DNA from 2 places in the Streptomyces sp. NPDC012825 genome. Region 2 is predicted to be linked to the other one. Evidence: predicted binding sites of a transcription regulator. Region 2 holds the regulator's gene; the other holds the start of a gene.

Region 1 (3,401 bases), on a different contig from region 2:
GGCCGCCCTCCGGGAGGGCGGCGAAGACGCGCCGCAGGGCGGGCGGGCGGTCGCCGTCGCCCGTGACGACCACGCGGTGGCGGTAGGTCACCTCGTACTGGAAGCCGTCGGCGATCGGCCGTCCGGTCGGCCGCGCCGGGACGAGGGCGAACGCGGGGTCCTCCAGGGCCGCGCGCAGCTCGGCGGCCTCGGCGGCGGTCTGCCGGCCGGTCCGGGGCGGCTTGCCGCCGGAGTGGACCGTCCATTCGCCGTCGCGGTGGACGACGAGCCGGTTCCGCACCCCGGCGAAACCACCGGTGACGACCACCTGGACGAGGACCTCACCGGGCCGGGGGTCCTGCCGGGTGGCGTCCGGAGCGGTGGGGGAGGCGGGGGTGCCCGGTGGGGTGGCGGGGCCGGGAGTGCCCGGCGTGATCGACCCGGTCGTGGGGCCGGGGGTGTCCGGTCCGGTCGTGGTGTCAGGGGTGCCCGGTCCGGTCGTGGACCCGGGGGCGCCCGGCGCCGGAGGGGCCCCGGTCCCCGCGTCCGCCCCGCAGCCGGCCGCGCCGCCCGCGAGGGCCGCCGCGAGCAGTACGGCCCCGCATCGCCTTCCCCACACGCCTCTCCTCATGGGAGGAGCATGCCCGGCGGGGCGGCCCGGCGCAGCCGGACTGCCGGATTCCGCCGCTGTCCGGGGTCGGAGCGTCCGAGGTGTCCGGGGTGTTCCGGGGCGTCCGGGCGTCCCGGCGTCCAGAGCCCCCGAAGCTCAAGCCTCCCCCCGTACGATCCCGGTCAGCGGCCCCCGGTGTTCCCAGTCCAGTGCTTCGTAGAGCTGTCGGCCGTCCCTGGTCGCGGCGAGGATTCCGGTCGCGGCGCCCGTCTGGGCGGCGGCGGCCTCCAGGGTGAGCACGACGTTCGCGCCGAGGCCCCGGCGCCGGTGCGCCGCGTCCGTCTCGATCTGGTCGGCGACGGCGGTGGCGCCGGTCGGGGCGATCTGCCCCCGGGCGGCGAGGGTGCCGTCCGGGGCGAGGATCCGGACCCGGACGACGCCGTCCCGGGCCTCGACGGTCCGGGCGTACCCCTCGGGCGGCGCGGGGCGGACGCCGGGGTCCAGGCGCTTGACCATCATGAAGCCGGGGTCGTCGGGGATCGTCCACCCCTCGGTGATCCACGGCGCCACCTCCTCGGCGTCCGCCATCACCTTGAGCCAGCTGTACGGCTCGGTGAGCCGCTCGCAGAGGGCGCCGACGGTGGCCGCGTCGGGCGCGGGCAGCACGTGCCGCAGGACGTGCCGGGGGAGGCCCACGTCGATCCGGTACCCCCAGGGCCGGCCGACGGCGGCGGGGGTGCCCCGGGAGACGGTCCAGCCCTTCACCCATGCCGATGTAATAGCTCGTATGTCCATGAGAGTATTACATCGGCCGTTCGGGGGTGGCGGGGGTGTGATCGCTCAGAGCGAACAGGCGTCCGGGAACATTCATGGGCTCACAAGCATTGAGTCGGTACAGCTCAACTTGACTGCCGAAGGGGAGATCATGGCTTCTGAGTCCATGGCGTCCGCGCCGCTCGCTCTGCCTGTGCTGCCGCTCGACGACGAGGTCGTGCTGCCCGGAATGGTGGTGCCGCTGGACCTGTCCGACAACGACGTACGGGCCGCCGTCGAGGCCGCCCAGGCCGCCGCACGGCCCGGAGAGGGCAAGCCGCGGGTGCTGCTCGTGCCCCGGGTCGACGGCACCTACGCCGGGACCGGCGTCCTCGGGACCGTCGAGCAGGTGGGACGCCTGTCCGACGGCGACCCGGGCGCGCTCGTGCGCGGCCGCGGCCGTGTCCGCATCGGTGCCGGTACGACCGGCCCCGGCGCCGCCCTGTGGGTCGAGGGCACCGCCGTCGAGGAGACCCTGCCCGACCCGCTGCCCGGCTCCGTGACCGAGCTGGTCAAGGAGTACAAGGCGCTGGCCACCAGCTGGCTCAAGAAGCGCGGCGCCTGGCAGGTCGTCGACCGCGTCCAGCAGATCGACGGCGTCGGCGCCCTCGCCGACAACTCCGGGTACTCGCCCTTCCTGACCGTCGCCCAGCGCGTCGAACTCCTGGAGACCGCCGACCCGGTCGCCCGGCTCCGCCTGGCCACCGCCCAGCTCCGCGAGCACCTCGCCGAGCAGGAGGTCGCCGAGACCATCGCCAAGGACGTCCAGGAGGGCGTCGACAAGCAGCAGCGCGAGTTCCTGCTCCGCCGCCAGCTCGAAGCCGTCCGCAAGGAGCTGCGCGAGCTCAACGGCGAGTCGGAGGGCGACGAGTCCGACGACTACCGCGCCCGCGTGGAGGCCGCCGACCTGCCCGAGAAGGTGCGGGAGGCCGCCCTCAAGGAGGTCGAGAAGCTGGAGCGCTCCAGCGACCAGTCCCCGGAGGGCTCCTGGATCCGCACCTGGCTCGACACGATCCTCGAACTGCCCTGGAACGAGCGGACCGAGGACCGCTACGACATCCGGGGCGCCCGCGCGGTGCTCGACGCCGAGCACGCGGGCCTGGACGACGTGAAGGAGCGGATCACCGAGTACCTGGCGGTGCGCAAGCGGCGCGCCGACCGCGGTCTCGGCGTGGTCGGCGGACGCCGGGGCGGGGCCGTCCTCGCCCTCGTCGGCCCGCCCGGCGTCGGCAAGACCTCCCTCGGCGAGTCCGTCGCCCACGCGATGGGCCGCGAGTTCGTCCGGGTCGCCCTCGGCGGCGTCCGCGACGAGGCGGAGATCCGCGGCCACCGCCGCACCTACGTCGGCGCCCTGCCCGGCCGGATCGTCCGCGCGATCAAGGAGGCCGGGTCCATGAACCCGGTGGTCCTGCTCGACGAGATCGACAAGGTCGGCTCCGACTTCCGCGGCGACCCCGCGGCGGCGCTCCTCGAAGTCCTCGACCCGGCGCAGAACCACACCTTCCGCGACCACTACCTGGAGGTCGAGCTCGACCTCTCCGACGTGGTCTTCCTGGCCACCGCGAACGTCCTGGAGTCCATCCCGGAGGCCCTCCTCGACCGCATGGAACTGGTGCGGCTCGACGGCTACACCGAGGACGAGAAGGTCGTCATCGCCCGCGACCACCTGCTGCCCCGGCAGCTGGAGCGGGCCGGTCTGGAGCCCGGCGAGGTCGTCCTGGAGGAGGCGTCGCTGCGGAAGCTGGCCGGCGAGTACACCCGCGAGGCGGGCGTGCGCACCCTGGAGCGGTCGGTCTCCCGGCTGCTGCGGAAGGTCGCGGCCCAGCACGAACTGGGCGACCGCGAGCTGCCGTTCACGGTCCGCCCGGAGGACCTGCGGGAGCTGATCGGGCGTCCGCACCACGTGCCCGAGTCGGCGCAGGACCCGGCCGAGCGCCGGACGTCCGTGCCGGGCGTCGCCACCGGCCTCGCCGTGACCGGCGCGGGCGGTGACGTCCTC
Region 2 (3,401 bases):
AAGGACTACTACAAGGTCCTCGGCGTCCCCAAGGACGCCACCGAGGCCGAGATCAAGAAGGCGTACCGGAAGCTCGCCCGCGAGAACCACCCGGACGCCAACAAGGGCGACACCAGGGCCGAGGAGCGCTTCAAGGAGATCTCCGAGGCGAACGACGTCCTCGGTGACCCCAAGCGGCGCAAGGAGTACGACGAGGCCCGCGCGCTCTTCGGGAACGGCGGCCTCCGGGCCGGCGGCCCCGGGGGCGGCGGCTCGTTCAACTTCGACCTGGGCGACCTCTTCGGAGGCGCCCAGGGCGGGGCCGGCGGCTTCGGCGGTGGCGGCGGCATCGGGGACGTCTTCGGCGGCCTGTTCAACCGCGGCGGGGGCGGCCCCCGCACCCAGCCGCGGCGCGGTCAGGACGTCGAGTCCGAGGTGACGCTCAGCTTCACCGAGGCCATCGAGGGCGCGACCGTACCGCTGCGGATGTCCAGCCAACAGCCGTGCACGGCGTGTTCGGGCACCGGCGACAAGAACGGCACGCCCCGGGTGTGCCCGACCTGCGTCGGCACCGGGCAGGTCTCGCGCGGCAGCGGCGGCGGCTTCTCGCTCACCGACCCCTGCGTGGACTGCAAGGGGCGCGGCCTCATCGCCGAGACCCCCTGCGACGTCTGCAAGGGCAGCGGCCGGGCCAAGTCCTCGCGCACCATGCAGGTCCGCATCCCGGCCGGCGTGAGCGACGACCAGAAGATCCGGCTGCGCGGCAAGGGCGCGCCGGGCGAACGCGGCGGGCCCAACGGCGACCTGTACGTCGTGGTGCACGTCGACGCCCACCCGGTCTTCGGCCGCAAGGACGACAACCTCACCGTCACGGTGCCGGTCTCCTTCACGGAGGCGGCGCTCGGCGGCGAGATCAAGGTGCCGACCCTCGGCGGCCCCGCGGTCACCCTCAAGCTGCCCGCGGGCACGCCGAACGGCCGGACCATGCGCGCCCGGGGCAAGGGCGCGGTCCGCAAGGACGGCACGCGCGGCGACCTCCTCGTCACGGTCGAGGTCGCCGTGCCGGAGGAACTGGACGACAAGGCACGCGAGGCCCTGGAGACCTACCGCGAGGCGACCGCCTCCGAGGACCCCCGGGCCGAGCTGTTCCAGGCCGCGAAGGGAGCGTGACCCGTGGACGGACGCCGACGCAATCCGTTCGAACTGACCGACGAGTCGCCGGTGTACGTCATCTCGGTGGCGGCCCAGCTCTCCGGTCTGCACCCCCAGACCCTGCGTCAGTACGACCGGCTCGGCCTGGTCTCCCCGGACCGCACGGCGGGCCGGGGACGGCGCTACTCGGCCCGTGACATCGAGCTGCTCCGCCAGGTGCAGCAGCTGTCGCAGGACGAGGGCATCAATCTGGCCGGGATCAAGCGCATCATCGAACTGGAGAACCAGGTCGCGGCGCTCCAGAGCCGGATCGCCGAGCTGTCGGCGGCCGTGGACGGCGCGGCGGCGGCGATGCGGCAGCGCGAGGCCCAGGTGCACGCCTCGTACCGGCGCGACCTCGTGCCGTACCAGGACGTGCAGCAGGCGAGCGCGCTGGTGGTCTGGCGCCCCAAGCGCGGGGAGTAGCCCCGCCGTTCCCGAAACCCCGTGAGGCCCCCTCCGCACCCGTGGAGGGGGCCTCACGCGTGCCGCCGGACAGGCCCTAGTCGTCCTGGTCGAGGATGCCGGACTGGGCGATGAGGTAGCCGAGCTGGGCCCGGCTGCCGCTGCCGAGGGTGGCGGCGAGCTTGGCGATGTGGGCCCGGCAGGTGCGCACGTTCATCCCGAGCCGGCGGGCGATGGCCTCGTCCACGTGCCCCTCGACGAGGAGCCGGGCGATGGAGCGCTGGACGCCGCCGATGCCGTCGGTCTTGACGTCGTACGGGATCTCCTCCCGGATCGGCACCGCCAGGCGCCAGAACTGGTCGAAGACGCCGCAGAGGTAGGCGACCAGGCCGGGGTGGCGCAGCTCCAGGGCGATCTGCCGGTCGCTGCGGGCCGGGATCAGCGCGACCTCGCGGTCCACGATGATCAGCCGGTCGATGATCTCCTCCAGGGTGCGGACCTGGACCTCGGGGCCGACGTGCTCCAGATAGGCCAGGGTGAGCTCGGTGTGGCGCGCCGTGTGCTGGTAGAGGGTGCGCATGCTGATGCCGCGGCCCAGGAGCGGCGAGACGCGGTGGAGGGCCGCGGTCAGGGCCTGGGCGGGGCGGCCGCCGCCGGGCTGGACGGTCAGCAGTTCGCTGCGGCAGTCGGCGACGACCCGGTCGAGGGTCGCGTTGATGCGGTCGATGCCCTCGAGCACGGTGATGGCGTGCGTGGTCGGTGAGTCGTGGGCGCTGATGGCCATGAAAGGCTCGAAAGCGTCCGACAGGGCGACGGTGCGCCGGCGCCGGTCGAGGATCTCGCGCTCGATCGGCTGGAGGAGCTGGGCGAGGGCGGCGGAGGGCGGAACCGGACGCAGCCACTGGGCGTCGTCGGGATCGGGGTGGAGCAGCGAGAGATCGAGGAGGCAGGGCGCCCCGACCGCCTCTGACCGGGGTATTCGCCCCGCCCGCAGTGCGGACGCGTACAGCTCGGAGCCTGCCGCGCAGAGCTCCGCGTGCGAATGAGGGTGACCCGTCTCGTCCGCTTGTTTCCCCATATGTACACCCCCAGGCTCCTGCATCTCAGGAACATGATGCATGGGTTTGGTGGTGGAAGCGGAGAGAGTAAGCCATCGTCTTTCTCGCGGGGGTTGGAAAGAGACGTTGCCTTCAAGTGAGGTTGCTCGGTGATGATGAAGAAGCTCATAAGTGCGGTGGCCGGAGTCGCCTTCATCGCGGCTGTCGCAGTGGGGGCCGTGGGAGTGACCCCGGATCCCGGTTGGAACACGGAGCCGGCCGGCGTCCGGGCCGCCGTGAACGACCCGGGCTGGCACGCCGAGCCGGCCCTCGCGAGCGACCCGGGCTGGCACGTGGCCCTCGCCGCCGATCCCGGCTGGAGTTAAGCGGGATCATGAACGTTCCCGATGACCCCAGGTTCCGGCGAGAGATGGCTTCGGCCTACCGGTCCGGCTGGCACTTCGTCGATCTCGCCACGGCCATCCCCCACCGTGGTGACTCGCTGAAGGTCACCCTCTTCGGAGAGCCGATCGTCGTCGCACGGGAGCAGGACGAGGACGTCCGCGCCTACCGGTGCCTGCGCCGCCCGCGCGGAGCGCCGCAGCCCATCCGCTGTGCCATCCGGTACGGCATGATCTTCGTCAACCTCGACCAGCGGGACCACCAGCTGATCGAACCCGAGACCATCACCGCCACCCCCCGCAGTGCCTGAGCGATCCCCCCGTCGTTGTAGGTCGCCCAGGTACTTCCCCCACACAGCGGCGCCATCGCGGACCTGAAACGCGATGG

What was found. The regulator HspR, encoded in region 2, represses chaperone genes until heat shock. The targets are predictions, from matches to a motif close to TTGAGNNNNNNNNNCTCAA.
Region 1: the regulator HspR is predicted to act here: its motif matches at 1,474-1,492, upstream of lon (endopeptidase La).

Annotation. Positions count from the first base shown of each region.
Region 1 is NZ_JBIBBZ010000001.1:917,978-921,378, forward strand. Features, by position in the region: gene ACFY7E_RS04475 (hypothetical protein) at 1-598, opposite strand, end outside; gene ACFY7E_RS04480 (GNAT family N-acetyltransferase) at 746-1,384, opposite strand; gene lon (endopeptidase La) at 1,515-3,401, shown strand, end outside.
Region 2 is NZ_JBIBBZ010000003.1:419,876-423,276, forward strand. Features, by position in the region: gene dnaJ (molecular chaperone DnaJ) at 1-1,149, shown strand, start outside; gene ACFY7E_RS10515 (heat shock protein transcriptional repressor HspR) at 1,153-1,596, shown strand; gene ACFY7E_RS10520 (helix-turn-helix transcriptional regulator) at 1,673-2,653, opposite strand; gene ACFY7E_RS10525 (hypothetical protein) at 2,786-2,998, shown strand; gene ACFY7E_RS10530 ((2Fe-2S)-binding protein) at 3,007-3,324, shown strand.